One region of the Paeniglutamicibacter sp. genome, then DNA from elsewhere that is predicted to be linked to it. Evidence: predicted binding sites of a transcription regulator. Region 1 holds the regulator's gene; the other holds the start of a gene.

Region 1 (14,939 bases):
TCCAGCCGATCTACCCCGCGGGGTCATCGGCACCGAACGTACCCGGCCGCCTGATTCGGCTGCTGCGGGTGGGAGTGGCCTCCACTTGCGTACTGATCCATGGCTCCTTGGTCACATCCACCCGTTGGGCGACGCTTCCAAATACACGGATTCAGTCGGTCTATGGAAAGCTTAGCAGTATGAGCACTCCTGAAACCAATCCGGACTCCAACAACGCCACCAACGAGATCCGCGACATCGCCGAAGTGGCTGCCGTTGAAATCATCACCACCGCCGCCGTTCACCTGATGAGCGCCGCCGCCGTCAAGTGCGGACTGGCCGCAGGCGACGACGCCGAAGAGCTGAAGGACCTCGACGAGGCCCGCAAGCTCATCACCGCACTGGCCGGCCTGGTCACCTCCGCCGCCCCGGAAATCGGCTCCCAGCATGCAGGTCCATTGCGCGACGGCCTGCGCTCGCTGCAGCTGGCATTCCGCGAAGCATCGACCTTCCCGGACGAGCCGGGCAAGGGCCCGGGCGAAAAGCTCACCGGACCGGTGAACTAACACCCGCAATTCACGCGTAATACTGCAAGATTTTGGCGGCATGCCGCCGAGAGGTTGATCACAGGGCGGTTCCGGCATCCGGAACCGCCCTGTTCCTTCCCGCCGGAATGCCGAAAAGTGCCCCGCCTCACGACGGGGCACTTTTTGTTTGGCCCCGATTTCCGCCGTGGATTCCCGGCCTAGGAGTCTTCGATGAGCGTGCGTGCCCGGGTGGTGGCACGGCGTCGACGCACCTGCTGGGCCACCAGCGCCACGACGCACACCACGGCGCCGATGACGCCTACCACGACGAATCCCGCGTAGGCACCGAATGAATCCACGGTCGCCCCGGTGACCGGCGAACCGAGGGCGGTGCCGCTGGTCAGCGCCGAGCCGTACCAGCCCATGGCCTCTCCTCGCCGCTTTTCCGCGACCAGGTCGGTCAACCACTCGGAGGCGGCCGAAAGCACCGGCGCGCACAGCATGCCGGGGAGAATCGAGAGCAGCGCCAGCGACCAGGTGTTGGTGGCAAATGCCATCGGGACCGTGAGCACTGCCATCGCCAGCAACAGGACGATCGGTGAGATGCGCCGGTTCTGGCTGCCGTATACAAGCCCGCCCACCAGCGAGGCGCCGCACCAGAACAGGAACACGATGCCCAGCTGTCCCTCGCTGTGTTGCTCCTCAAGCAGCGAAAGGATGCCGACCTCGGTGCCCGAGAGCACCAGTCCCGCGCCGGAGGCGGCAATGAACACCGCGATCACCGAGGCGCTGACCCAGCCGAACTTGTGGCGGAAGCTGCGTCCGCGGTCGGCAACGCGCGCCCGTGCCGACTTGGATCCGGCAAGAATCAACTCGCCCTCGACGTCGGCCAGGCCGCCGGGGCCGGCGGCAATGAGCGAGGCCTCGGCTCCGAGTCGCTCCTCGTGCGGGTTGGCCTTCGTGGCCACGGCCCCTGGCTGGCCCGAGCGGGTGGGCGGGTTCAGGACCATCAGCGCCACGCCGCTGAGCGAGGCGGCGGCCGCAATGCCGATCATCCCGACGGTGGTGTTCAGGGACGTTGCCACGATCCCCGCGGTGGCGGGCCCGACGATGAAGACCAGCTCGGTGGCCATGGCATCCAGGGCGAAGGCCGAACGCCGGGTCTCCCCCGTGGTCATCACGCCAAGTGCCGTGCGGACCACGGAGAAGACCGGCAGGGAAAAGAGCCCGCCGAGAAACACCATCGGCAGCACCCAGGGGAAGGAAACCTGCGGAACGATGCTCCACACCACGGCCTCGGCGATGATGGAGGGAATCAGCGCCCGACGCAGCCCGTACATATCCACCACGTGTCCGCGCCAGGGTGCGCCCAGGGCAATGCCGATGGTCATCAGGCCGACGACCAGCCCTGCAGGTCCCCAGTCCAGTCCCAGCTCGTTGACCAGGTGCAGCAGCAGGAGCATGCCGACCGTGGCGTGCGGAAGCCGGGCCACCATGCCGATCAGCAGCAGCGGCGCCACGCCCGGTTGCCTCAGCAGCTGGCCGTAACGACCGAATTTCATGCCGTCGTGCCGGGATCCGCGGCAGGCCCTGACTTCAAGGCAACCTCGAGCGAGTCGACGTTTTCCGCAAAGTCCTGGTTGGCCGAGAGCCGCGTATGGATCCGCGAGACGCACTGCCGGGCCCCGGCCTCGTCGGTGCCCGGACGGAAGGTGAATTCCAGGCGCAGTTCCGGTCCGGATCCCCCGCCGGGAACCGACGTGCCGCCGGCCGTGCGCGTGCCCACCCCGCGGCCCGGGGCAATGTGGATCTCGGCAAGCGCTTCCTCGCTGCGGGCCTGTTCGGCCACCACCGCGGCCAGCTCCTCGCTGAGGTAACTGGGGACCCATTCCTCTTGCCGGGCCAGGGCCCACATGCCCGGGCGGCGCAGGACGAAGGTGAAGTCGGCGCCGGGGTCCAGGACCAGCATTTGGGCATCCTCGCTCACCGCCGAGAGAGCCGCCCGGGACGCGTAGACCGCCACGGGGCGGGCCTCGGCGTGCCAGGCCTGCAGGTTCTCGACGCTGCTGAACACCGGCAGGGCCTTGCGGCCGTCGGGGGCGGTGAGCGTGACCAGGGCCATGTCGGCTTCCTTGTCCTCGGCGAAGCCGTGCTCCCCCATGCCGCCCTCGGCCAGCTGGGCAACGACCGCGATGTAGACGCGGGCCCCGGCCAGCGCGGCGTGGACCTGTTGCTCGGTGCCGGTTCCGGCGATGAGCCCGTGGAGCGCAGCCTTCAGCTGCGCATCGATCAGGCCGTTGTCGTTGTCGAAGTTGTGCAGCGGGTTGCCTTCCCCGCTGAGGTCCCGTCCTTCCCAGCCCTGCCCGGCGGAATCGCCGGGTCCGCCGGCGCGCGCCAGGGCTGCGGCGATGTGTCCGGGCAGGTGGCGTTCGGTGCCCTGGCCGGCGGGGGAAGAAGGAGGTTTCGTGCTCATATGCACATGCTATCTTGCGCCCACGTCAGGAGCTGGTCGCGGGATTCGGGGCCCGGCCGCCGCTGCCCATGTGCCGGGCCGATTCTTCCCGCGCAGGCGCTTGCGGCTGTGTGGCGAAGCTCGCCCGCCGACCCGGCGCCTTCGGGACACACTGGCCAGGCCAGGTCCCGGAGGAGATTGCCATGAGCGATGCAAAGCGATGGGGGCAGGGCCGCCGCGCGGCCCTGCCCCCATTCGATTCAATGCTTATTGCCGGCCACCGGTGCCGGTGAGTGTGCCTTAGCGGCGGCCGGCCACGTCCAGCGCCTCGGCCATGGTGAACTTCCCCGCGTACAGGGCCTTGCCCACGATCGCGCCCTCGACGCCGTTGGGGACCAGTTCACGCAGCACGCGCAGGTCCTCGAGGCTGGAGATGCCGCCGGAGGCGACGACCGGCTTGGCGGTGCGCTTGCACATTTCGGCCAGCAGATCGACGTTGGGTCCGCGCAGCGTTCCGTCCTTGGTGACGTCGGTGACCACGTAGCGGGCGCATCCTGCATCTTCCAGGCGGGCCAGGACCTCCCAGATGTCCCCGCCTTCCTTGGTCCAGCCGCGCCCCGAAAGCGTGGTTCCGCGCACGTCCAGGCCCACGGCGATCTTGTCGCCGTGGCGGGCGATGGCGCGGGCTGTCCACTCCGGGTTCTCCAGCGCTGCGGTGCCCAGGTTCACGCGCGTGGCGCCGAATTCCAGGGCTCGCTCGAGGGATGCGTCGTCGCGGATGCCGCCGGAGAGCTCGACCTTGATGCTCAGTTCGCTGGCGATGCGGCCCAGGATCTTGGTGTTGTCCCCGCGGTCGAAGGCAGCGTCGAGGTCCACCAGGTGAATCCATTCGGCGCCGGCGTTCTGCCAGGACAGTGCGGCCTCAAGCGGGTCGCCGTAACCGGTTTCGGATCCGGCCTCGCCCTGGACCAGGCGCACGGCCTGGCCGTCGACCACGTCTACGGCGGGCAGCAGTTCCAGGATGTTTTTTTGGTTCTCGGTCATGATCATTCCTTGGTTCATTCCGGGCCGGCGGCGTGCTTGGGCCGGCTGGTGCGATGCGGCGGCCGGCAGAATCGTGCCGGGCCGTTGGCCGCCGATTAAAGCGTGAGGACGTAGGCGCCGAAGAGCGCCACCCCGGCCAGCGCCCAGGCGGCGACGATCCAGGAGATGTGGGCGCGTTGCTGGCGCAGGGAGAGCGCGCCGCCGGCCAGCAGGCCGGCGGCTCCCATGAGGACGATGGACCACATGATTTACAGGGTCCCCAACCAGTTGCGCAGCAATTTGGCTCCGGCTTCCCCGGACTTCTCCGGGTGGAACTGCAGCGCGCACAACGGCCCGTTTTCAATCCCGGCGATGAACGGAACGCCGTGCTCCGCCCAGGTGACCTGTGGCGGGATCATCTTGGGCTGGGCGACTTCGAAGTTCCATTCCTGCACCGCGTAGGAGTGCACGAAGTAGAAGCGCTCGTTCTCGATCCCGGCAAAGAGCTTGCTTCCGGCCGGCGGGGTGACGGTGTTCCATCCCATGTGCGGGATGACCGGGGCCTTGAGCAGCTCCACGGTGCCGGGCCATTCGCCGATTCCCTGGGTGCGGATCCCGTGCTCCACGCCTTCGTCGAAGAAGACCTGGTGGCCGACGCAGACGCCGAGCACCGGCCTGCCCCCGGCGATGCGGCGGCCGATCCAGCGGATCGCCCCGACTTCCTTGAGCGCGTCCATGACCGCGGCGAAGGCGCCCACGCCGGGCACGAAGAGCCCGTCGCATTCCAGGATGTCCTCGGGCTTGGCCGAGAGCTTGACCTGCGCGCCGGCGGCCTCAAGCGCCCTGACGGCCGAGCGGACGTTGCCGGATCCGTAGTCCAGGACCGTGACGGTCTTGGCCGCCATTTACAGCGCGCCCTTGGTCGAGGGGATGGCGTCGCCGATCCGCGGGTCGATTTCCACGGCCTCGCGCAGCGCGCGGGCCAGGGCCTTGAACTGGGCCTCGACAATGTGGTGCGGATCGCGTCCCGAGAGCACCTCGATGTGGGCGCAAATCTGCGCGTGGAAGGTCAGGGACTCGAACACGTGGCGCGTCATCGAACCGGTGAAGTGGCCGCCGATCAAGTGGTATTCCTGGCCTGCCGGCTCGCCGCCGTGGACCAGGTAGGGGCGCCCGGAGATGTCGACCACGGCGCGTGCCAGTGCCTCGTCCAGCGGGGCGTAGGCGGTGCCGAAGCGGCGGATGCCTGCCTTGTTGCCCAGTGCGGTGCGCAGCACCTCGCCGATGGTGATGGCGGTGTCCTCGACGGTGTGGTGCACATCGATGTGGATGTCCCCGGTGGCTCGCACCGTGAGGTCGATGAGCGAGTGCTTGGACAGCGCGGTCAGCATGTGGTCGTAGAACGGGACGCCCGTGCTGATTTCCGAGCGGCCGGTGCCGTCCAGATCAAGTTCGACAAAGATGGAGGACTCGCTGGTGATGCGTTCGAGGCGAGCGCGACGACCCGTGAGTTTTTCGGCAGACATGCACATTCCTTTAGATCAGGCGTTGAGACGAGGATGTGGGGCGGCGGCTGGCAGGTGTGCGGCCGGGCAATTTCTGCCGGCCGCCCGCCGTCACCAGCGCCACCGCCCCAAGTTTAGCGTTAGAGCGTGTGTGGACCCTGATTGAGCAGTTCCTCGAGACGGACAAGGAACGCGGTGGTTTCGTCCTCGGTGCCCGCGGTGACCCGCAGGTGCCCGGGAATCCCCACGTCACGGATGATCACACCGGCCTCGAGCAGCCCCTCCCAGATGGCCTTGGTGTCCTTGATCCCGCCGAAGAACACGAAGTTGGAATCGCTGGAGGCAGGGTGCAGCCCCATGCGGGTGAGCTCGTTGACGATGCGGTCACGTTGGACCTTGATGGCCTCGACGTTGGCCAGCAGGATGTCGGCGTGCTTCAGTGCCGCATTCGCGGTTGCCTGGGTGACAGCCGAAAGGTGGTAGGGCAGGCGAACCAGGCGGATGGCGTCGGTGACTTCCGGGGCCGCGGCAAGGTAGCCCAGGCGGGCGCCGGCCAGGGCGAAGGCCTTGGACATGGTCCGCGAAACGATGAGGCGCTCGCGGCCGGGCAACAGGGAAAGTGCCGAGAGCGTCCCGGTGTGGGCAAATTCCGCATACGCTTCGTCGACGATCACGATGGCGTTGCTGGCCTTGCCCGCCTCGTAGACGGCTTCGACGACATCCAGGCCCAGGGCGGTGCCGGTGGGGTTGTTCGGTGAGCACAGGATCACGATGTTCGGCGCTGCCTCGCGCACCTGCGCCGCGGCGTCGGCTGCCGAAAGCCCGTAGTCCGCCGACCGCACACCCGCAACATAGGTGGTGTCGGTTCCGGAGGCCAGCAGCGGGTACATCGAGTAGGTGGGCGGGAAGCTCATGACGGAGCGGCCAGGTCCGCCGAAGGCCTGCAGGATTTGCTGGAGGACCTCATTCGAGCCGTTGGCTGCCCAGATGTTGTCGGAGCCCAGGCCGTGGCCAAGGAATGCCGCAAGCCGTTCGCGCAGTTCGGTAAATTCGCGGTCGGGGTAACGGTTCAGTCCCACGGCTGCCGCGGAGACTTCTTCGACTATGGCGCGATGTACTTCCGCTGGTAGCGGGTGGGTGTTTTCATTGACGTTCAATTGAATCGGGACGTCAATTTGGGGTGCGCCGTAGGGTTCGAGACCTTGAAGATTTTCTCGCAGGGGCAGATTTGCCAGGCGATTTAGCCGTTCATTCACAAGTCAAGTCTACGGCGGGGGCCGGTGGGCCCGAGAATCTTCGCCGGTGCCCAGGGTAATAATCGGTTCGCAATGAGTCGAATTGGCGCCGGCGGACGGTGTCAGCGGACGGTGCCGGGGTGGTGCCCTAGCTACCGATGGGAACGAAGAGTTCCGCTCCGGGGTTCAGCACCGAGCTGCTGAGGTTGTTGAGGTCGCCGATCTGGCGAACAGCTTCGCGGGGCTCGAGCTGCGGAGCGAATTCGCGGGCAATCCCCCACAAGGTGTCGCCCTCGATGACCGTGACGCTGACGGCGTTGACGCCCAGCGGGACCTCGGCCGATGCGTTGGCCGGGGAGAGGAACAGGCCCAGGAGCATGAGTACCGCGGCACTCACCACGAAGATGGGCAGCCCGATCAGCACGAACTTTCCGCGGCGGGTGAGCCGCAGGGGCGCCAGCGATGGCTGCAGCTCGGGCAGGTAGTCGTTGGATGTTACAAGGTGGAGCGGGGCCGAGAAAGCAGTGTTTGCCACGTCTTTGCCTTTCCTCTGAATTCGCTTGGCGACCGGGGCCTGGTGGCCCGCGATCGAACATGCGACGATTATTCGAACGCACCTTTCGAACATGTGTTCGTAGTGCGTATCTTATTTCTAGCACTTTTCGACGACACGTGTCCAGATCTGTTCGAACAAATCTTTGAAAGCAGTGACTTTGTCTACTAGGATGGTGGTTGTGGGGCGATGTATTCACTACATCAACCCGCACCGACAATTTGCGGCACGCGCGGGCAACCGGCGACGATCGGGATGAGGCATTGACAATGACGACCGAACAACGAACCCCTCGACGCGACGCGAAGAGCCTGACCATCCGTCAGAAGAAGGTCCTGGAAACCATCCAGCGCTCCGTGAGCAGCAACGGGTACCCGCCGTCGATGCGGGAAATCGGGGACGCCGTGGGACTTGCCAGCCTCTCGAGCGTGACCCACCAGCTCAGCCAGCTCGAGAAGCTTGGCTACATCCGGCGCGACCCGCGCCGCCCGCGGGCGATGGAAATCCTGCTCCCACTGCAGCTCAAGAGCGACGCGAAGCTCGAGGTGGTCGAGGGGCAGTCGGAGCTCAAGGCAGCCAACGGCATGAACGTCTCGGAGCTGACGACCTCCGCAGACACCGCCATGGTTCCCCTGGTCGGGCGCATTGCCGCCGGCGGGCCGATCCTGGCCGACCAGGCGATCGAGGACGTTTTCGCCCTGCCGCGCCAACTGGTGGGCCACGGCGAGCTCTTCATGCTAAAGGTCAGCGGCGACTCCATGATCGATGCCGCCATTTGTGACGGAGACTGGGTTGTCGTGAGGCGCCAGCCGACGGCCAACAACGGCGACATCGTCGCGGCGTTGCTCGAGGACGAAGCCACGGTCAAGACCTTCCGCCAGCGCGACGGTCACACCTGGCTGCTGCCGCAGAACTCCCGATACGAACCGATCCTTGGTGACGCCGCAACCGTCATGGGCAAGGTCGTATCGGTCATGCGTTCCATCTAGGCCCGCAGCCACAGCTCATCCCAAAACCCGTGTGGTGCCGATCAGTCATCGGCCCCACACGGGTTTTTCCGTCCCTTGCCCATCGACCGTAAGCGGGACGGGCCAGGCGACGGGGCTCAGCCCTCGCTGAGCCTTTCGAGCGCGGCAATGACGGTGGCCTTGTTCGGCGTTGCCCACAAGGGCGGCAGGGAGGCCCGCAGGAAGGTGCCATAGCGTTCGGTGGCCAGGCGCGAATCCAGCACCGCAACAACACCCTTGTCATTGACCGAACGGATCAAGCGGCCCGCGCCCTGGGCCAGTCGCACCGCGGCGTGGCTTGCTGCCACGGCCATGAAACCGTTTCCGCCGTGCTTCGCGACATCCCGGCTGCGTGCCGAGGAGAGCGGATCATCCGGCCTGGGGAACGGGATCTTGTCGATGATGACCAGCCGGCAGGCGTTGCCGGGCACATCCACGCCCTGCCACAGCGTCATGGTGCCAAACAGGCACGTATCGGGCTCGGCCGAGAACTGGTCGACCAGGGCCTTCATGCTGGACTCGCCCTGGCACAGGATGGGAATATCCAGGCGTGCGCGCAGGATCTCGGCGGCTTCCTCGGCCGCACGGCGCGAGGTGAACAGCGCCAAGGCTCCGCCGCCGGAGGCCTTGATCAGGTCCTCGATTTCGGAAAGCGTCTCCTGGGACATCTGGCGCCCGGGCTTTGGCAGGTGCTTGGCAACGTACAGGATGCCCTGCTTGGGATAGTCGAAGGGACTGCCCACGTCGACGCCGTTCCAGGTCGGTGCGCCGTCACCCACCAGTCCCAGGGAACCCGCAACCGGCTCAAAGGCGGCGCCGATGGCCAGGGTCGCGCTGGTGAGGATGACGGTGCGGCCGTCGAAGAGACCCTCCCTGAGCTTTCCCGCCACCGAGAGCGGTGCAACCATCAAGGTCGGCTGGCTCGACTCGTCGGGCTGGACATAGCCCTCCCCCGGGCTGAAGTGGCCGGGCCGCGAAGCCCAGATCACCTCGCGCTCCTCGGTCATTTCAAGCATCTTGGTGCACTGCTCCACCAGGTACATGACCTGCGAGCGGGCCATCTGGCGTCCGCCATCGGCGGGCGCGTTGGCTTCGGGCTTGGAGTCGGAAAGGACCACGCGCGCGGCCTCGGCGATCTGGTTCAGTGCGGCCTCCTGGTCCTCGTTCAACCCACGGGCCATGAGTCCGGTGGGGACGCCCTCCAGGGCACGCTGCAAGGCCTTGGCTCCCTGGTTCAGCGAGTCCACGCTCACCGAGCAGTGCTTGCGGGCGGCCGAGGCAGCGGTCTGGACCATGTTGACCGACAGGGGCCGGGTCACCGAGCTGGTCACCCGGTCCTGCAGTTCGTGGGCCTCGTCAATGATGACGGTGTCGAAGTCAGGCAGCACTGCCAGGCCCTCGAAGGCCGAGACGGCCAGCATGGCGTGGTTGGTGATCACGACGTCGGCGCTGGCCGCGCGGGCGCGGGCCAGCTCGCTGAAGCAGTCGGAGGCCATGGGGCATTTTTGGGCACCCAGGCAGTCCATCGCGCTGACCGAGACCTGGCGCCAGGCCTTGTCGCTGACCCCGGGCGTGATGTCGTCGCGGTCGCCGGTGTCGGTGCGTTCGGCCCATTGCCGCAGGCGCACCACTTCCTGGCCCAGTGCCGAGCCGGGGCCCTCGGAGGACCCGCCGACCATGGGGGTGCCGGATTCCAGCGAAAACAATGCGCCTTCGTCGTCGTCCGGGTATCCCCCGCCGAGCTTGTATTGGCACACGTAGTTGGAGCGGCCCTTGACCAGGGCCACGTCCATTTCGCGCGGCAACTTGTCCTTCAGCGAGCTCAGCAGGCGGGGCACGTCGCGGCCGACGATCTGCGCCTGGAGCGCCAGCGTTGCGGTGGAAATCACCACGGGCTTCTCCGATTCCAGCGCGTGGGCCAGCGCGGGAACCAGGTAGGCCATGGATTTGCCGGTTCCGGTTCCCGCCTGCACCAGCAGGTGTTCACCGGTTTCCATGGCCCGCACGACTTGGCGTGTCATTTCGTGTTGGCCCGGTCGGCTTTGTCCGCCCATGCTGGACACTGCTTCGTCCAATAGGGCGATGACGTCTGATTCCTCAGCCATGAATACTAAATTGCTCCACTTCTGCGGCCATGCTTTCGCGGACCTTCACCATCATGCGGGTTCCCGTTTCGGTGTGTTCGACGGCCAGGATCTCGGCCTCGGCGCCGTGGAGCTTGTTGACCACGTCGCCTCGATCATAGGGAATCATCAATTCTAGTTGGACATTGGGCCTCGGGATTGCGGCGCTGATCTTTTCGAGCAGTTCGGCAATGCCTTCGCCGGTGCGTGCCGAGACGATGACGTGGTTCGGCTCGCGCTGGCGCAGGCGCTCGACCACGAACGGGTCTGCAACATCCGCCTTGTTCAAGACCATGAGCTCCGGGATGTTCCGCGCGTCCACCTCGTTGAGCACCTCGCGCACGGCCTGGATCTGGCCTTCAGGGTCCGGGTGCGCCGCGTCGACAACGTGCAGGATCAGGTCGGAGTCGGCCACTTCCTCCAGCGTGGAGCGGAAGGCCTCGATCAATTGGGTGGGCAGCGACTTGACGAAGCCGACCGTGTCCACGAGCGTGTAGTTCAGCCCATCGCGGGTCTCGGCCTGGCGGACCGTGGGATCCAGGGTCGCGAACAGTGCGTTTTCGACCAGGACCCCGGCGTCGGTGAGCCGGTTGAGCAGCGAGGACTTGCCGGCGTTGGTGTACCCGACGATGGCCACCGACGGCACCGCGTTGCGCTTGCGGTTCGCGCGCTTGGCCTCGCGGGCCGGGAGCATTCCCTTGATCTCCTTGCGGAGCTTTGCCATGCGGTCGCGAATGCGACGGCGGTCCAGTTCAATCTTCGTTTCACCGGGGCCGCGGGAGCCGATGCCGCCGCCGGCGGCACCCACGCGGCCACCTGCCTGGCGGGACATCGAGTCGCCCCAGCCACGCAGGCGCGGCAGGAGGTATTCGAGCTGGGCCAGCTCCACCTGGGCGCGGCCCTCGTGGCTCTTGGCGTGCTGGGCAAAGATGTCCAGGATCAATGCCGTGCGGTCAATGACCTTGACCTTGACGACGTCTTCTAGGGCACGGCGCTGCGACGGTGCCAGCTCGGTGTCGATGATGACGGTGTCGGCCCCGGTGGCGGCGACGATTTCGCGCAGTTCCATGGCCTTGCCCGATCCCAGGTACGTGCCGGGATCGGGCTTCGCGCGGCGTTGCACCATTCCGTCGAGCACTTCCGAGCCAGCGGTTTCGGCCAGGGCGGCCAGCTCACGCAACGAGTTTTCCGCGTCCTGGGCGGTCCCCTCGTTCCAGATGCCGGCCAGCACGACGCGCTCGAGGCGCAGCTGGCGGTATTCGACCTCGGTGACGTCCTCGAGTTCGGTGGAGAGGCTCGCACCGCGCTTCAGGGCGCGGCGTTCGGCCAACTCCTGCTGGTCACCGTCGGTGGACGAATGCTCGCCGGTGAGCTTGCTCAGGGCCTGGGCGCGTCCGGAAAGGACTCCCTCGTCCGCCGGAGCGCCAAAGTGGGTGCTCTTGCTGGCGGCGGCCTTGTCGCTGGCGAGGATCCGTTCGATGGCTGCCTGGATCTGGGCCTCGTCCATGTCGTTGTCCTGCGGGCCGGAAGGCTGTGGATTGGTCATGTTCCCCTTAGTTTGCTGTATTCCAGAATAGTGCCCCGCACCCACAGAAGCGTCCTTGTGTGTGGATTGATTGCCGGGGTGTCCGTGTTCGTTGGATGGATGCATCGTTTGCTCCTTGCCTGGGGCGCCGGGTGCATGCGGGACGCCCCCAAATTTGGTGTCCATGAAGCGCAGGGATCGTATGGGCCTCGATGGCGATTTCCTGGTTGCCGGGCAGCGCGTACGCGGCGGGGGCCATGTCGATCCCGGGGCGGGATGCCGCGACGGGGAACCTTTTTTGGAAAACGTCGGTGGTTTTCGAAGGTCCGCTGCGGAGGAAATGACTCTTCGGCGCAACACCCACAGACCCGGCAGGGGTCGACTTCCAGCCAAGGAGCCAAGGGCTCGCTCGGGGAAGGGCCCGCGGTCGATTGTGCGCTCGGTGCGTCTTACAGGTAAGTCATACGGAAAACTCTATCACTTGGCCCGGCCGTGCGCATTGAGGCATCTCACACCTAATTGTGGCCCGAAAACGGGCTCCGGGTTTGGGTTTGCCACCCCCGGGCGGTTAACCTGCCAACATGAGCCCGGAACATTATTTCAGCGCCCAGCCTTCCACCCCAGAGAAGCGGCGCCACATCAGCGTCAAGTTGCGTGGCGCCGTGCACAAGGTGCAAAGCTCCGGCGGCATCTTCAGCCCGGACAGGATCGACAAGGGAACCGCCATTCTTCTGGACGGTGTTCCGGACCCTTCAGCCGGCGGAAACCTCCTGGACATCGGCTGCGGTTGGGGACCAATCGCACTCTCGATGGCCATGGCCTCCCCCAAGGCGACGGTCTACGGGGTTGATGTGAATGAGCGAAGCCTCTCCCTGACCCGTGACAATGCCGCGACCCTGGGATTGAAGAACGTGGTCGTTGCGCTTCCGGAGGCAATCGACCCGGAACTGCAGTACAACACCATCTGGTCCAATCCGCCGATCCGGATCGGCAAGGAAGCCCTGCACGAGCTTCTGCTGCTGTGGCTGCCGCGACTTGCCCCGGGCGGGATTGCCTGGCTGGTGGTTCAGAAGAACCTCGGTGCGGACTCGCTGCAGAAGTGGCTGGGAACCGTCTTGCCGGAAGACTGGAGCATCGAACGGGTCTCGACGGACAAGGCCTTCCGCATCCTGAAAATCGCACGCCCCGAGGCTTCCTAGCCCCTACTACGCCGATGGCCGGATTCCCCTCCAGGGAATCCGGCCATCGTTTTCAGATCGCGGAGATCTCGCCCCGGGACACCAGGACCGCGGGGCCGCTGAGCACCACATGTTCCCGTCCCGTGGCACCTGGGGTGAACTCGATGCCCAGTTCGCCTCCGGGCACCTGCACCTTCCAGCTGAGGGTGTCCTGGGCCTGGGCCCAGTGGCGGGTGGCTGCTGCAGCGGCGCAGGCCCCGGTGCCGCATGACAGGGTCTCCCCCACACCGCGTTCGTGCACTCGCATGCGCAACGACCCAACCCCTTCGTGGACGACGGGGTCTGCGGCCAGGACGTATTCGACGTTTGTTCCGTGTGGGGGCAGTGGCTGGACATCGGGGATTGCAAAGAGTTCCAGGTTCTCCAATTCAGCGGCGTTGGCCAGGGCCACGACGGTGTGGGGGTTGCCCATGGAGATGCTCAGGGCGCCGCGGGCGTTGTCCAGTCCGGCGGTTGCCACCCTCGAATCAAGCCCGTTCTGCGTGGCTGCCTGCTCAAAAATAAATTCCCACGGGCCCATGTCCACGGCGTAGCCGTCTTCAAGGCGCGTCACGATTTTCACCCCGGCGCGCGTGCCAATGGGCAGCCGGGAGCCCACCGGAAGTTCCACCAGTTTTTCACTCAACAGGAAATGCATGAAGACGCGTACCCCGTTGCCGCACATCTCCGAGATCGATCCGTCGCCGTTGCGGTAGTCCATGAACCAGTAGGCCTCGGGACTCGATTCCAGGACTTCCCGGCCCTCGGCCAGGGTCTTGGAGGGCACCGCCCGAATCAATCCGTCGGCGCCGATCCCGCGGTGCCTGTCGCAAAGGGCGGCGACCTGTGCTTGATCGAGCTGGTGCTCGTCGAAGGGATCGGCAATGAGGACGAAATCGTTTCCGGTTCCATGCCCCTTGGCGTAGGGAAGGTTGCCCACGATGGACTGCAGGCTCGGGGTGGTCTCTGGTGTGGGGTCGTTCGCGCTCATGGTCTTAAGAATACGTGCAGCAAAACCCCGGTGCTCAATCACCCGAAACTCGCAGCCTTACGTCCTTCACTTTTGCCTGTTGGACCGCCTGCACCAGACGGTTTTGCCGATTTCTCGTGCGCCGATAAATAAGGTGAGCAGTGCGGGGGCTCCTGACCTGATCTGCAGTCCATATACGAATTCGTCCAGCATTCCTGCGCGACCGATCAGTTGTGGCGGTTCGGCGCCAGCAGTTGGGCGGAATGGGTTTTGTGGCCTAGTGAGATCGATTGCCTGTCCCTTGTGAGTAGCAGTACGATCGGTGTACTTCACTGAATTCCGTGAATACCTGTGTAGATGGTGTATCCGGTGTATTCCTAGGTATCTAAAACCACGCAACCATTGCCTCATCCCCCGTGCGGTGGGCTCTGACGGTTCGGCAGGTGAGCATGCGCCCGCATCAAGCCAGGGAATAGTGGATCCCTGGCTGCCAGGATGCCACCGTTGATACCAAAACCTTGGTGACGATCAAAGAGCGCTCCAGCAAGCAGGAAGCACCGAGCGTCAAAACGATTCTTTCCGGCCAGGTGCGTGTGCGGAATCAGGATTCCCGGATACGGGCCAGGACCTCGGGCACCAAGGTCTTGTTCATCGGGTCGAACCAGTTGACCCGGTCATCGGCCCCGAACCAGGTGACCTGGCGCCGGGCAAATTGCCGTGTGGCAATGACTGTCTTCTCCGTGGCTTCCTTAACCGACATGGTGCCATCCAGCACCGCCAGGAACTGCGCATAGCCGATGGCCCGCGAGGCGGTCTTCCCCTC
Region 2 (14,939 bases), on a different contig from region 1:
CGGTAGTCGCTCTTTTTCGGCAGCCCGTCCTCGAACACCACCATGGAGGCGACGACGTTGGTGCCCTGGGTGTGCGAGGCGTCGTAGCATTCGATGCGCAGCAGCGGGATCGGCAGCCCGAGCGCGTCCTGGAGTTCCTGCAGCGAGGCCGAGCGCGTGGTCAGGTCCCCGGCGCGCCGGGACTTGTGCAGGCGCAGCGACTGTTCGGCGTTTTCGCGCACGGTTTCGGCCAGCGTCGCCTTGTCCCCGCGCTGGGGTACGCGCAGCGAGACGGCCGAGCCGCGGCGCTCGTGCAGCCAGGCAGCGACGTCGGCCGTGTTCTCCGGCAGCACGGGAACCAGCACCTCCCGCGGGATCCTGTCGTCCCCGGCGGCCTCGCCGTAGACCTGGGTGAGCAGGTGCTCGATGAATTCGGCAGGAGTGGAGTCCTCGACCTTTTCCACGACCCAGCCGCGCTGGCCCCGGATGCGCCCGTTGCGCACGTGGAAGACCTGCACGGCGGCCTCGAGCTCGTCCTCGTGCACCGCGAAGATGTCGGCCTCGGTGTTTTCGGCCAGCACCACCGCGTTGCGCTCGAAGACCCGGCGCAGCGCGGCGATGTCGTCCCGGTGTCGGGCCGCCTGTTCGTATTCGAGCCTGGAGACCGCATCGGCCATCTTGGATTCGAGTTCCTTGATGAAGCGGGTGCCTTCCCCGCCCATGAACTGGCAGAGGTCCGCGGCGAGCTGCTTGTGGTCCTCGGGGCTGATGCGTCCCACGCAGGGGGCTGCGCACTTGTCGATGTAGCCCAGCAGGCAGGGCCGCCCGGAGGATTCGGCGCGCTTGAAGACCCCGGCGGAGCAGCTGCGCACCGGGAAGACGCGCAACAGCGTGTCGAGGGTCTCGCGGATGGCCTTGGCCGGGTAGAACGGGCCGAAGTACTTGGTGTCCTTGCGCTTGTCCCCGCGCATCACCTGGGCGCGCGGGTACTTCTCCCCCATCGTCACCGCGAGGTACGGGTAGGACTTGTCGTCGCGGAAGACGATGTTGAAGCGCGGGTTGAATTCCTTGATCCAGGTGTACTCCAGCTGGAGGGCCTCGAGCTCCGAGCCCACGACCGTCCATTCCACGGAGGTGGCGGTGTGCACCATGGCGTGGGTCTTGGGGGTCAGCGACGCCGGGTTGGCGAAGTAGGAGTTCAGGCGCGAGCGCAGCACCTTGGCCTTGCCGACGTAGATGACCCGTCCCACCTCGTCGCGGAAGCGGTACACCCCGGGGTTCAGCGGGATGTCCCCCGTCGCGGGGCGGTAGCTTCTTGGGTCTGCCACGTCTGCGCCTTCGGTGCTAGTCGGTGATCGGGGTTTGGTTGTAGGCGTCCACGCGCTCCTGGCCGGTGAGTTCCGCGATGGCATCGACGATCGCATCGGTGGCGGCGCGGCGCTGCGGCAGCGGGTGCTTGCGGCCCAGGTGCTCGAACTGCAGCGGCTTGCCGAACGCGAGGGTGAAGTGGTGCGGCTTGATGGTGTTCCTGCCGGCGGGCTGCAGGTTTTCGGTGCCGATCAGGCCCACGGGAACCACCGGGGCCCCGGTGCTCAGCGCCAGCCAGCCCACGCCGGTTCGCCCGCGGTAGAGCATGCCGTCGCGGGAGCGGGTGCCCTCCGGGTAGATGCCGATGCCGCCGCCGGTTTCCAGGATGTCTACCAGGGATTCCAGTGCCGCCACGGAAGCTGCCTGCTCCCCGCGCTGCACCGGGATGGAGCCCACGGATTCGAAGAAGGTCTTCATGGCCTTGCCCCTGAGGCCGGGGGTGGTGAAGTACTCGGCCTTGGCGAAGAACGCCACGTCTCGCGGGGTCAGCGCCTGGATGATGATCGAGTCCAGGAAGGAGAGGTGGTTGGAGGCGATGATGACGGGCCCGGTGCGCGGCACGTTTTCCAGGCCGGTGACGGTGGGACGGCACAGCCCCGAAAGCAGCCCGCGGATCGAGGAGCGGGTCATGGTGTACAGGCTCATTTAGGCGCTGGCTCCCTTGGTGGTGGCGGCCATGAGCGATTCGCGGACCGCTTCCCCGGCGGCATTTCCCAGCAGCAGGTCGGCCAGCCCGGGAAGGTCGGCCGCATGGGCGCCGGCCCCGGCGGCAGCCAGTTCGCCGTCCTCGGCGAACCCCCAGCCGGCGCCGATGGACGCCATGTTGTTCTCGTGGGCGGCCTCGATGTCGTAACGGCGGTCCCCCACCATCACGCAGCGTGCCGGGTCCAGGTCGTGTGCGCGGATAGCGGCGGCGATGATGTGGGTCTTGGACGAGGATGTCCCGTCGCCCTCGTCGTCGTTGCCGAAGATCCCGTCGAGCAGCGGGGTGATTTCCTGCACCGCGAGCAGCTCGCGGGCAATGTGCGTGGGCTTGGCCGTGGCCACCAGCACCGTGGTGCCGGCGGCGCGCAATGCTGCCAGCAGCTGCTTCACGCCCGGGTAGGGACGCGAGGCGGCCATGCCGGTTTCGGCATATTGTGCGCGGTAGGCGGTGATCAGCGAACCGACGTTTTGGGCGGTGACGCCGTCGATGGTGGCAAGCCCAATGGTCAGCGGCGGGCCGATGAGGGAACGGAGTTTTTCTTCACCCGGGTCGGGGATCTGCGCCTGCGTCAACGCATGGCGGATACCCGAGGTGATGGCCCCGGCCGGATCCACGAGGGTTCCATCGAGGTCAAGGAGCACGGCGGAGGGAGCATTCATCACTGTTGTATTCTCGCATGGACTGGGCGCATCCGCCGTTCGTGCATGCCCGAAGCGGCATACACGAACGGCTTTGCCACCTAGCCGAGCAGCGGCGCGAGGAACTTTCCGGTGTAGCTGCCGCTCACCTTGGCGACCTCTTCCGGGGTGCCGAGCGCGATGATTTCGCCACCGCCGCTGCCGCCCTCCGGGCCCATGTCGATGACCCAGTCCGCGGACTTGATCACGTCGAGGTTGTGTTCGATGGTGATGACGGTGTTGCCCTTGTCGACCAGGCTCTGCAGGACCAGCAACAGCTTGCGGATATCCTCGAAATGCAGGCCGGTGGTGGGCTCGTCAAGCACGTAGATGGAGCGGCCGTTGGAGCGTTTCTGCAGTTCGGCAGCCAGCTTCACGCGTTGCGCCTCGCCGCCGGAGAGCGTAGTGGACGCCTGTCCGAGACGGACGTAGCCCAGCCCCACGTCCACCAGCGTGCGCAGGTGGCGGGCGATCGGGGTGAAGGCGGCGAAGAATTCCGCGCCTTCCTCGATGGGCATGTTCAGCACGTCGGCGATGGATTTCCCCTTGTAGTGCACTTCCAGGGTCTCGCGGTTGTAGCGCGCACCATGGCAAACCTCACACGGGACGTACACGTCGGGCAGGAAGTTCATTTCGATCTTCAGCGTGCCGTCGCCGGAACAGGATTCGCAGCGGCCGCCCTTGACGTTGAAGGAGAAGCGGCCCGGCAGGTAGCCGCGGACCTTGGCCTCGTTGGTCTCCGCGAAGAGCTTGCGGATGTGGTCGAAGACCCCGGTGTAGGTGGCGGGGTTGGAGCGCGGGGTGCGGCCGATGGGCGACTGGTCGACGTGGATGACCTTGTCGAGGTGTTCGAGGCCCTCGACGCGGGTGTGCCGCCCGGGCACCTGCTTGGCGCCATTAAGCCTGTTGGCCAGCACCTTGTAGAGCACGTCGTTGACCAGCGTGGACTTGCCCGAGCCGGAGACGCCGGTGACGGCGGTCAGCACACCGAGCGGGAAGCGTGCGGTGAGGTCCTCTAGGTTGTTCTCGCGGGCCCCCACGACGGTGACCTGGCGCTTCTTGTCGATCGTGCGGCGCTTGGCCGGCACCTCGATCTTCTTGCGTCCGGAGAGGTAGTCGCCGGTGATGGAGCGGGTATTGGCCTTCAGGTCCGCCAGGGAGCCCGAGTGCACCACCTCGCCGCCGTGTTCGCCGGCGCCCGGGCCGATGTCAACGATCCAGTCGGCCTCGGCGATGGTGTCCTCGTCGTGCTCGACGACGATCAGCGTGTTGCCCAGTGAACGCAGGCGCGTCAGTGTCTCGATGAGTCGGCGGTTGTCACGCTGGTGCAGGCCGATGGAGGGTTCGTCGAGCACGTAGAGCACGCCAACCAGGCCCGAGCCGATCTGCGTCGCCAAACGGATGCGCTGGGCCTCGCCGCCCGAAAGCGTCCCGGCGGGACGTTCCAGGTTCAGGTATTCGAGCCCGACGTCCAGCAGGAAGCGCAGCCGTGCCTGGATCTCCTTGAGCACCTGGTTGGCAATCTGGGCCTCGCGGCCGGTCAGCACCAGGTTCTCGAGGAAGTCCGAGCATTCGCGCATCGGCATGGCGGAGACAGCGGCAATGGATTTGCCGTTGATCAGCACGGACAGGGAGGCAGGGTTCAGCCGTGCGCCATTGCATTCCGGGCACGGGATCTGCCGCATGTACTCTTCGTACTTGTCCCGGGCATTGTCGGATTCGGTTTCGAGGTGCTTGCGGTGGATGTACTGCACCACGCCCTCGAAGCCGGTTGAGTACTTGCGTTCCCGGCCGAAGCGGTTCTTGTACTGCACGACGACCTTGTGGTCCTTGCCGTGCAGGATGGCCTGCCGGGCCACCGCGGGAAGCTTGTTCCAGGGGGTTTCAAGCGTGAAGTCGAGTTCGGCGCCCAGGCCCTCCAGCAGGCGGTTCCAATATTCACTGGTGGCGGTTCCGAGCGACCACGGCGCGATGGCGCCTTGCCCCAGCGGCATGTCAACGTCGGGAATGATCAGGTCTTCGTCGACCTCAAGGCGCGTGCCAATGCCGCTGCAGGCGGGGCAGGCGCCGAAGGGGTTGTTGAAGGAGAAGGAGCGCGGTTCGATCTCGTCGATGGCCAACGGGTGTTCGTTGGGGCAGGCAAGGTTTTCGGAGAAGGCACGCACGCGGCCCTCGTCTTCCGGATCGAGGTCCACGAAATCAATCAGGACCCTGCCCTCGGAGAGATTGAGTGCGGTTTCGATGGAGTCGGTCAGGCGCTGGCGCACGGTGTCGTTGATGGCCAGCCGGTCGATGACGACCTCGATGGTGTGCTTGAACTGCTTTCCGAGCTTCGGCGGATCGCTGAGCTGAATCGTTTCCCCATCGACGCGCGCCCGGGAGTACCCCTTGGAGCCCAGCTCCTTGAACAGGTCGACGAACTCGCCCTTGCGGCCGCGCACGACCGGCGCCAGGACCTGGAAACGGGTCTTGGGTTCAAGCTCGAGCAGCTGGTCCACGATCTGCTGCGGGGTCTGCTTGGTGACGGCTTCGCCACAGACCGGGCAATAGGGACGCCCCACGCGAGCCCAGAGCAGGCGCATGTAGTCGTAGATTTCCGTGATGGTTCCCACGGTGGACCGGGGGTTCTTCGACGTCGACTTCTGGTCGATCGACACCGCCGGCGAGAGCCCCTCGATGAAGTCGACATCGGGCTTGTCCACCTGGCCCAGGAACTGGCGGGCGTAAGCCGACAGGGACTCGACGTAGCGTCGCTGCCCCTCGGCGAAGATGGTGTCAAAGGCCAGGGAGGACTTGCCGGAGCCGGAGAGGCCGGTGAACACGATCATCGCGTCCCGCGGCAAATCCAGGTCGACGTTGCGTAGATTGTGTTCGCGCGCACCCTTGACCACCAAGCGGGTCAGGTCGTGCGGACGGGGGGTTTCGAGGGAGCGGGAAGTAGCCACCAGATCATGCTAATCGAAAACTGGTTCGAATTGCGCGCACTTGTGAGCAATACGACCCAGGGCTATCCAACCTGCGAACTGAACGCCGCGCGAAGGTAGCCGACAGCCGCTTTTTCGGAGATCCCCCAGCGTGTCGCAACAGCCGCAAATTCCGAGGCGGCGTCCGCCACCGCGACGGATCCTTCATCACCGGTGGCCTGGACGATGGTGCCGTGACGCCCCCGGGTCACTACCGCACCGCTGGCTTCCAACTCCTTGTAGACCTTTGCCGCGGTGTTGACCGCGAGCCCGAGTTGTTCGGCGAGCGCCCGAACCGAAGGCAGCTTGGTTCCTGCCTTGAGTCGTCCCTTCGAGATGGCAACGAGTATCTGTTGCCTGACTTGTTGGTAGGGGGCGGTCTTGTCGGTGCTGTCGAGAGCGATGAATGCCAGTGGGTTGCTGTCCATGTGTGCCGTCCTTCGTTGGTACTGGGGGCAGGGCCTTCGTTTCAGACTATCGCGTGGCCATCGCCGCGCCACGTAAGGTGTTCGCATGAGTGAACTCTTCCTTGACCTCGCCGATGCGACCGTCCGGTCCGTGAGTGTTTCCGAAATGTCCAACAACATCTACCTGGTGACATCGAAGGGTGATGGCTCGCAGTTGCTGATCGACGCCGCCGACGATGCGCCGGCCATCGACGGCCTGGTCGAGTCGGCTTCCTCCGACTCAAAGGTTGCGACGAAGCTGGAAGGCATCGCGACGACGCACCAGCATTGGGACCATATTCGGGCCCTGAAGGAATACGCCGAGCGCACCGGGGTCACAACCTTTGCGGGAGCTGAAGACGTCGCAGGCATTGCGGCCGGTGCCAATGTGGCTATCGACGTTCCTTTGAAGCACGGCGACACGGTTTCGGTCGGATCCGTCATTCTGGATTGCGTGCACCTGCGTGGCCATACCCCCGGATCCATTGCCTATGTGCTTCGAGACAGCGGGGGTGCCACGGTGATCTTCAGCGGCGACTCCCTGTTCCCGGGAGGCGTGGGAAACACCCAGAACGATCCGCAGCGCTTCACTTCGTTGCATGATGACGTTACGACCCGGCTCTTCGAGCAGTATCCGGATGAGTCCCTGGTGCTACCCGGGCACGGGGCCACCACGACGTTGGGTGCGGAGCATCCAAATTTGGCCGAATGGCGCGTCAGGGGCTGGTAGGCACAATACTGTCGGTGGAGCCCGGCGGAGGTGATTCCGGTGTTCCCGGCAACGGCGGGGCCATGGCTCGGTACATCTGCCCACTGGGCGTTTTTATCAGGATCGTGTGCCGGGGACCCAGAATCACGAATTCTTCCCACCCGGAAGTTTCCTTCGTTTGGTTGCACCGAACACATCGGCCATCGGCGTTGACTTCCGTCGTCTTTCCACCCCTGGCCACTTGGTAAACGTGGTCATGGTGGCGGATCGGGGCGTCGCAGTAGGGTGTGCGGCAGAATTGATCACGTATGGAGATCAAGTCCTTCAGTTTCTGCGGAAGAATCCGTGCTTCCGACTCCATGGCTACGAGTTGGCCACTGACCGGCGCCGTGTACAGGCGACGAACCCACGCTTCGGCTTCGTTTTCACCGTCAGGACCGGTTCGGTCCCCAGCCATCAGCCAACGTGCGTACTCTGCGGATACGATGCCATAGCCTTTGATAAATGCCGGTTCGCTATCACCGGCAAGCAGGGATCGGTCGGTCATCACGACGTTTATCATTAGCGGCGGGCGCGAGGCCATTTCCTGCCCGGTGACGCGCTCCACGACAATGTCCGCCATGACCTGTGCTTCCGTGCGCTTGTCCTCAGTGGAGCGGCGCTTGGAGGCCGCCTTGGCCAGCGCTTCCTTGAATGCGACGCCCTGAATCACTGGGAGCAGGCCGCTCACTCGCATCATTCCATCGGGGGTGGGCGTCACAGTTATGCGTCGCTTATTCATCGCGTCGCCATGATTGATCATTTCGGCCGCGTTGCTGAAAGCAAGTACTTCCTTCTTGACGCGGGCCAAGAGTCCCTTGTCGCCGACACCGTCAAACGCCCCACGTTCGCCGGCGATTTTCCGGTCAATCAATTCACGGATACCGGGGTCCAGCTGATTGGTTTCGCGAACCAAGAGCATGGCACGATCTTCGTTTAGCTCTCCGCGCTCGAGGGCATCATAGGTATAGGGCATGTGTTCGATCATGGATCTCGAATACGAGATAAACCGCGAGCCCAGACGTTGGGCTTCCTTGCGGGCCAGTGCCACTTCGGCGCCGGCACCGCGGTTCGGGTACTCCTTGTACGCGCCTTCGGCTTCATGCCGGGCAATGATGTCCTGCTCAAGCCCGTAGGCTTCCTTGGCTTGGGCCGCGCAGATTGCGGCCTTGGTCCTTTCCATGGCCGCAATCCGGGCTACCCTTACTTGCTCCCCCACGTTTTGGGGCAGGTGGGTCACGGCTACACCCATGTCGTCGAGGAAATCGACGTACTCATCACCGGGCTTTTGCGCCAACGCGCGTTCCCTGGCGGGCCTGACCATGTCAGCCGGTATATGGCGATGGCCAAGGAGGATTTCCCCGGCAACCTCCGCGGAGAGTGAACTCGGGTTCGATAAGTATCCTTCGCACTCTTCGAACATATGTACTACTATATGCCTGTTCGAAACAGATGTGAAGAGCTTGATGAATTTTCTGATCCACAAAACATCAGGTCAGAGGCTATGTATAAAAAACTTTCCAAATCCGCTGGGAATCGCGGGTTGAACCCCTTCTGCCTACTTGAAGCTCATGCCCTGAGCTTCGCAGGCCCTCTTGAACAATTCCCTGTCCTGGATGACTGGCACACTGGACCCATCTGTGTACACCGCAGCGCGAATCAGCTCGGTTGAAGAAGCTGCGCCGTGTTCCGCGGCCTTTGCCATGTTGGTGCGACCGACGCTTCCGTCGTCCGTGTATCCACTGCCAAAGTGAATGCAGGCAGTGTTTCCCTGAACGTCGCGCTGGCGGAACTCGTCCACGGAGGGTCCGGCACAGGCCCCAAGCATCAACGTCGCCACGGCGAGCGCAGGCAAGAGTCTATTCTTCATGCCTTCACCATATGAGATGGCAATGCTCCCAGGGCAATCTAGCGCTTGCGGCCCACCATGAAGATGCGGCGGAACGGAAACAGTGTCACCGTTCCACCCCGGTGGTCGTCGATGGCCGGATATGCCTCGGCAACCAATTCCGCATACCGGGCTTCGAACTCGGAGGCGTCTGCCTCGTTTAGCTTGGCGAGGATGGGGCGCAAAGCGGTGCCGCGAACCCATTCCAGGACCGGATTCGTGCCGGAAAGGATCTGTCCGTACGTGGTTTCCCAGACATCCGACTCAAACCCGGCATCCAGCAGGATCTTCAGGTAGTTGACGGGCTCCCCCGCTGCGTCATCGTGCCGCAGCACGCCGGCCAGCTGAGGCGCCCAACGCTCCGATTCCGCGAGCTGCCGCATCAGGGTGTGCGAGGGCGAACCAAAGTTGCCCGGGACCTGGGCTGCGAACCACGCCCCGGGGGCCAATGCCTCCAGCCAGCGGGCGATCAGCTGCCGGTGTTCAGGGATCCACTGCAACATGGCGTTGGAGACCAGTACGTCGGTTTCCGGCTCCGGCATCCAGGTCGTCGCATCGGCGGACTCGAAGGAAAGGTTGTCGGCATGCTGCTTGGCGCGTGCCTGCTCGATCATTTCCGTCGACGAATCCAGACCGATCACGCGCGCGTCGTGCCAGCGCTCGGCCAGTGAATGCGTCAACGGCCCGGGGCCACACCCCATATCCACCACCAGCCGCGGCGTCGCAGCGGTGATACGGGCCGTCAGATCATAAAACGGGCGGTCGCGGTGATCAGCAAACTCAACGTACTTGTTCGGGTCCCACTTCATAGACACAGCTTAAGCGGAAGGCCCCTCGTAAACCGATAGTCTTGGACACATCATGAAACTTACCGAGTTGCTGCCCAACACTCCCCCACGCGGTGCCACCGCCGAATCGACCTATGAAGCCTTCATCAAGTGGGTGGAGGACCGCGGCATCGGGCTATACCCGGCGCAGGACGAGGCCGTCATGGAATTCGTTGGCGGCAACAACGTCATCCTGGCCACGCCCACGGGATCCGGCAAGTCGCTGGTGGCGGTCGCCGCGCACTTCCACGCGCTGGCCCGCGGCGAACGCAGCTACTACACCGCGCCGATCAAGGCGCTGGTCTCGGAAAAGTTCTTTGACCTGTGCAAGATCTTCGGCGCGGAAAACGTCGGCATGGTCACCGGGGACTCCTCGGTGAACCAGGATGCCCCGATCATTTGCTGCACCGCCGAGATCCTCGCCAACATCGCCCTGCGCGAGGGCAAGAACGCGGACCTGGGCCCGGTGGTGATGGACGAGTTCCACTTCTATTCCGACCCGCAGCGCGGCTGGGCCTGGCAGGTGCCGCTGCTGGAACTCCCGCAGGCGCAATTCCTGATCATGAGCGCCACCCTGGGCGACGTGGGCAGGTTCGAGGACGAGCTGACGCTGCGCACCGGGCGCGAAACCACCACCGTGGCGCACGCCGAACGCCCCGTCCCCCTGCACTACTACTACTCGCAGGACCCGGTGCAGGAAGCCATCGAGGAACTGCTGAGCACCAAGCAGGTGCCGATCTACGTGGTGCACTTCAGCCAGCTCGAGGCCATCGATCGGGCCAGCGGGCTGATGAGCATCAACGTCTGCACCCGCGAGGAAAAGGACCGGATCTCCGAGCTCATCGCCGGATTCAGATTCGCCCCCGGCTTCGGCAAGACCCTGAACCGCCTGGTCCGCCACGGCATCGGCGTGCACCACGCCGGCATGCTGCCCAAGTACCGCCGGCTGGTCGAGCAGCTGGCCCAGGCCGGCCTGCTCAAGGTCATCTGCGGCACCGACACACTCGGCGTGGGCATCAACGTGCCCATCCGCACGGTGCTGATCACCGCGCTGTCCAAGTACGACGGGGTGCGCACCCGCGTCCTGAACGCCCGCGAATTCCACCAGATCGCCGGACGCGCGGGCAGGGCCGGATTCGACACCGCCGGGACCGTCGTCGTGCAGGCGCCCGAGCACTCCATCGAGAACAAGAAGTCCATGGAGAAGGCGCTGGCCAAGTTCGGCGACGACTCCAAGAAGTTGCGCCAGGTGACCAAGAAGAAGCCACCGCAGGGGTTTGTGTCGTGGGGCGAGAAGACCTACGACCGGATCATCACCTCCACCCCCGAAACGCTGAACTCCTCCTTCGCCGTGACGCACTCGATCCTGCTGAACCTGCTGGCGCGCGAGGGCGACTCCTTCGCCGCGGCACGCCGGCTGCTCACCGAGAACCACGAGCCCCCGGTGCGCCAGCGCGCCCTGCAGCGCAAGGCGCTGGGCATCCTGCGCGAGCTGCTGGCCACCGGCGTCGTCGAACGCCTGGAGCACCCTGACAAGCACGGGAACATGCTGGCCCTCACGGTGCACCTGCAGGAGAACTTCGCGCTGAACCAGCCGCTGTCCCCCTTCGCGCTGGCGGCCCTGGAGCTCTTCGACGCCGAGTCCCCCGGTTACGCGCTGGACGTGGTCTCGGTCATCGAGGCCACGCTGGAAAAGCCGCGCCAGGTGCTCGCTGCCCAGCAGAAGAAGGCCCGCGGCGAGGCGATTGCCGCGATGAAGGCCGAGGGCATGGAGTACAACGACCGCATGGCAGCGCTCGAGGAGGTCAGCTACCCGCAGCCGCTGGCCGAGGTGCTGGGCAACGCGTTTGAGCAGTACCGCGCCGGCGCCCCCTGGCTCGGCGACTTCGAGGTGGCCCCCAAGTCAGTGGTCCGCGACATGTACGAACGCGCCATGAGCTTCAGCGAATACGTGCAGTTCTACTCGCTGGCCCGCTCCGAGGGCGTGCTGCTGCGCTACCTCACCGACGCCTTCAAGGCGCTGCGCCAGACCGTGCCGCAGGACGCGCTGCGCGAGGACCTCGAGGACCTCATCGAATGGCTCGGGGAACTGATCCGCCAGATCGACTCCTCGCTGCTGGACGAATGGGAGGAACTGGCCAACGGGGTGCTGCACGAACCCGACGCCGAGATCATCCCGCCGGCCCCCGAGCGCCTGACCTCCAACGAGCGCGCCTTCCGCGTGATGGTCCGCAACGAGATGTTCCGCCGCGTGAAGCTCTTCGCCGACGAGCAGGACGCCGCCCTGGCCGAGCTGGACGGGCACTCGGGCTTCGGCGCCGACGCCTGGGCCGATGCCATGGACGCCTACTTCGAGGAGCACGAGGACATCGACGACGGTCCCGGCGGCCGCGGTCCCAACCTCCTGCTGATCACCACTTCCAAGGAGTCGTGGAAGGTGCGGCAGGTGTTCGCGGACCCGGCCAACCACCATGACTGGGGCATCGACGCGAGCGTGAACCTGGCGGACTCCGACGAGGCAGGCTACCCGGTCATCACGGTGACCAAGGTGGGACGCCAGGACTAGGTTCCACACAGACAAATGCGCCCGCCGGATCGATTCCGGCGGGCGCATTTGTCTGTGCTCAGAAGCCCAGCAACTTGGTCAGCGGCAGCACCTGGTTGTGGGCCACCAGCACGATCGGCACCACCAGCCCGGCCAGCGCGTACACGGAGACCGGCACGCAGAGCAACCACTCGCGCACGGACCCGGCCCGCCCCAGCACCGGGATCGCAATCCGTCCGCCGGGCTTCCACACGTCCCTGAGCAGCGGCATGCGGCGGATGAAGCGCGGGGAACGGATCCGGATCGGCCAGATCAGGTTGCAGCCGCCGACGGTGAGCATGTCCCCGGCAATGTGCACCGCGCAGCCCACGGCCACCGCAAGCACCAGCCAGTTCTGCTCGTCGGGCGAGAAGATCGCCACGAAGATGCCCGCCGGGACCGAGATCAGCCACGGCAGCTTCGCCATGGTGTCGGGAATGAACTTCAGCGCCTTCAGCGCGAACGACACCAGCAACACCGCCAGCAGTCCGGCGCCCGGATAGATCAGCCCGTAGCGGGAATTCTCCATGGTCCACATCCCCAGCACCCACGCCATGAACGTGAATGCCGCGATGCCCAGCAGCGAGTGCGTGCCGTTGCGGTGCCCGCCGGAGACCTCGCCGATGCCCGCGCAGATCGCGTTGGACACCGGCGGCAGCGAGTGCGCGATGGTGGCCCGGCGGTGGTCCGCATCGGGCAGCAACGCCGCCCCGGCGCAGACCATCGCCCCTGCAACCCCGGCGATCGGGCTCTGTTCCAGCAGGCCGAAGCCCAGCGGGATCGCGTCGGGCAGCCAGTGAAGGCGCTCGGGGAGACTCCCGGTGGGGAGCATGAAATTCGTGGTCAACGCGATCCAGGCTGCTGCGCCGGTGGCCGCGTGGTGGCCGCCCATCATATTGCTTGGTGCCGTCCTTGCTTTGGTTCTTGCTTCTCGATCGCCCCCTACCTTAGGGGCGCGCACCCACGCGTTGGATTCACGGCACGCATGCGCTCCCGGTAGGCTTGGTCACATGTCTTTGATTCGCCCAGCACAGACCTCGGACGCCGCCGCAATCCTGGATCTCATCCACGAATTGGCCATCTTTGAGCGCGAGCCCGACGCCGTGAAAAACACCGAGGACCAGCTGGTGGCCCACCTCTTCGGGCCCGACCCGCAGGTGTACGCCCACGTGGTCGAGGACGAGGGCACCGTGCTCGGCTTCGCCCTGTGGTACCTGACGTACTCGACGTGGGAGGGCACGCACGGGATCCACCTGGAGGACCTGTACGTGCGCGAAACCGAGCGCGGTTCCGGGCACGGGAAGGCATTGCTGGGCACCCTGGCGCAGATCGCCGTGGAGCGCGGATACCGACGCGTGGAGTGGAGCGTGCTGGACTGGAACTCCCCCGCCATCGGCTTCTACGACTCGCTCGGCGCCGGATCGATGGACGGCTGGACGGTACGCCGCCTCGAGGGCGACGCACTGGCGGAACTGGGGGCGTCGATATGAGCACCACCCATACCTTCCGCGGGATGAACACCACCGAGCACCACTTCGAGCTCCCCCTGGACCACGCCCGCCCGGCGGGCGAAAAGATCACGGTGTTCGCCCGCGAGATCTCCTCCACCAAGCACGAGGACCCCGCCGCGCTGCCGTGGCTGCTCTTCTTGCAGGGCGGCCCGGGCGGGAAATGCCCGCGCCCGGCATCGCTGACCGGCTGGATGGCCGAAGCCGCCAAGACCTTCCGCATCCTGCTGCTGGACCAGCGCGGCACCGGGGGCAGCACCCCGGCCAACCGCCAGTCCCTGCCGCTGCGCGGGGACGCGGCGGCGCAGGCCACCTACCTCACGCACTTCCGCGCCGATTCGATCGTGCGCGACGCCGAGGCCATCCGCGAGGCCCTTGGGATCGCCAAGTGGAGCACCTTCGGGCAAAGCTACGGCGGTTTCTGCACGCTGACCTACCTGTCGATCGCCCCGGAAGCGCTGGAGCGCTGCATCGTCACCGGCGGGCTGGCCTCGCTCACCGCAGACGCGGACACCGTGTACCGGGCGACCTACCGGCGCATGGCCGAGCGCAACACGGAATACTTCGACTGGTACCCGCGCGACCGCCAGGTGTTGGGTGAGATCGTGGCGCACCTGGCCCACACCGAGGAGCACCTGCCGGGTGGCCGGCCGCTCACCGTGCCGCTGGTGCAGATGCTCGGCCAGTTCCTGGGCGGCAACACCCGGGTTCACTCGCTGCACCACGTGCTCGAGGGGGCCTTCATCGACACCCCGGGCGGCAGGCGGCTCTCGGACTCCTTCCTGGCCGCGGTCGCCGAGCAGGCCGACCGCACCACCAACCCGCTCTACGCGCTGCTGCACGAGTCGATCTACGCGCAGGGCTCGGCCACCAATTGGTCGGCAGAGCGGATTCTGGAGGAATTCCCCGCCTTCTCCCCCACGGCCACCGCACCGCTGCTCACCGGAGAAATGGTGTACCGCTGGTACTTCCAGGACGATGCGGCCCTACGCCCGCTGGAGGAAACCGCGCGCGTCCTGGCCGAGCACGACGGCTGGGAACCGCTCTATGACCCCGCGGTCCTGGCCGCCAACACCGTGCCGGTGGCAGCGGCCGTCTACGTCCACGACGTGTATGTGGACAGGGAGCTGTCGCTTCATACCGCCGCCGCGGTGGGCAACATGCGGGTGTGGGAAACCGACGAGTTCCACCACGACGGAATCGGCGACGAGGGCGCAATGATCTTCGCGAAGCTGCTGGAAATGA

The links. The regulator LexA, encoded in region 1, represses DNA repair genes until DNA is damaged. The targets are predictions, from matches to a motif close to TCGAACANNTGTTCGA.
Region 2: a site for LexA is predicted at 8,303-8,318, ahead of ACLQ7E_RS01320 (DUF222 domain-containing protein). Genes of this name have one in related genera too.

Annotation. Positions count from the first base shown of each region.
Region 1 covers NZ_JBKKAP010000141.1:73,398-88,336, reverse strand. The annotation lists gene ACLQ7E_RS16450 (DUF1844 domain-containing protein) at 180-545, shown strand; gene ACLQ7E_RS16445 (MFS transporter) at 725-2,068, opposite strand; gene ACLQ7E_RS16440 (SseB family protein) at 2,065-2,979, opposite strand; gene priA (bifunctional 1-(5-phosphoribosyl)-5-((5-phosphoribosylamino)methylideneamino)imidazole-4-carboxamide isomerase/phosphoribosylanthranilate isomerase PriA) at 3,259-4,002, opposite strand; gene ACLQ7E_RS16430 (hypothetical protein) at 4,098-4,247, opposite strand; gene hisH (imidazole glycerol phosphate synthase subunit HisH) at 4,251-4,886, opposite strand; gene hisB (imidazoleglycerol-phosphate dehydratase HisB) at 4,887-5,507, opposite strand; gene ACLQ7E_RS16415 (histidinol-phosphate transaminase) at 5,627-6,742, opposite strand; gene ACLQ7E_RS16410 (LysM peptidoglycan-binding domain-containing protein) at 6,870-7,256, opposite strand; gene lexA (transcriptional repressor LexA) at 7,544-8,263, shown strand; gene ACLQ7E_RS16400 (ATP-dependent DNA helicase) at 8,380-10,386, opposite strand; gene hflX (GTPase HflX) at 10,379-11,950, opposite strand; gene ACLQ7E_RS16390 (class I SAM-dependent methyltransferase) at 12,511-13,128, shown strand; gene dapF (diaminopimelate epimerase) at 13,181-14,137, opposite strand; gene miaA (tRNA (adenosine(37)-N6)-dimethylallyltransferase MiaA) at 14,718-14,939, opposite strand, start outside.
Region 2 covers NZ_JBKKAP010000012.1:1,388-16,326, reverse strand. The annotation lists gene uvrC (excinuclease ABC subunit UvrC) at 1-1,307, opposite strand, end outside; gene ACLQ7E_RS01345 (lysophospholipid acyltransferase family protein) at 1,324-1,992, opposite strand; gene ACLQ7E_RS01340 (HAD hydrolase-like protein) at 1,993-2,712, opposite strand; gene uvrA (excinuclease ABC subunit UvrA) at 2,793-5,675, opposite strand; gene ACLQ7E_RS01330 (GntR family transcriptional regulator) at 5,738-6,121, opposite strand; gene ACLQ7E_RS01325 (MBL fold metallo-hydrolase) at 6,207-6,869, shown strand; gene ACLQ7E_RS01320 (DUF222 domain-containing protein) at 6,856-8,184, opposite strand; gene ACLQ7E_RS01315 (hypothetical protein) at 8,446-8,757, opposite strand; gene ACLQ7E_RS01310 (trans-aconitate 2-methyltransferase) at 8,796-9,584, opposite strand; gene ACLQ7E_RS01305 (DEAD/DEAH box helicase) at 9,637-12,168, shown strand; gene ACLQ7E_RS01300 (metal-dependent hydrolase) at 12,227-13,081, opposite strand; gene ACLQ7E_RS01295 (N-acetyltransferase family protein) at 13,197-13,676, shown strand; gene ACLQ7E_RS01290 (alpha/beta fold hydrolase) at 13,673-14,939, shown strand, end outside.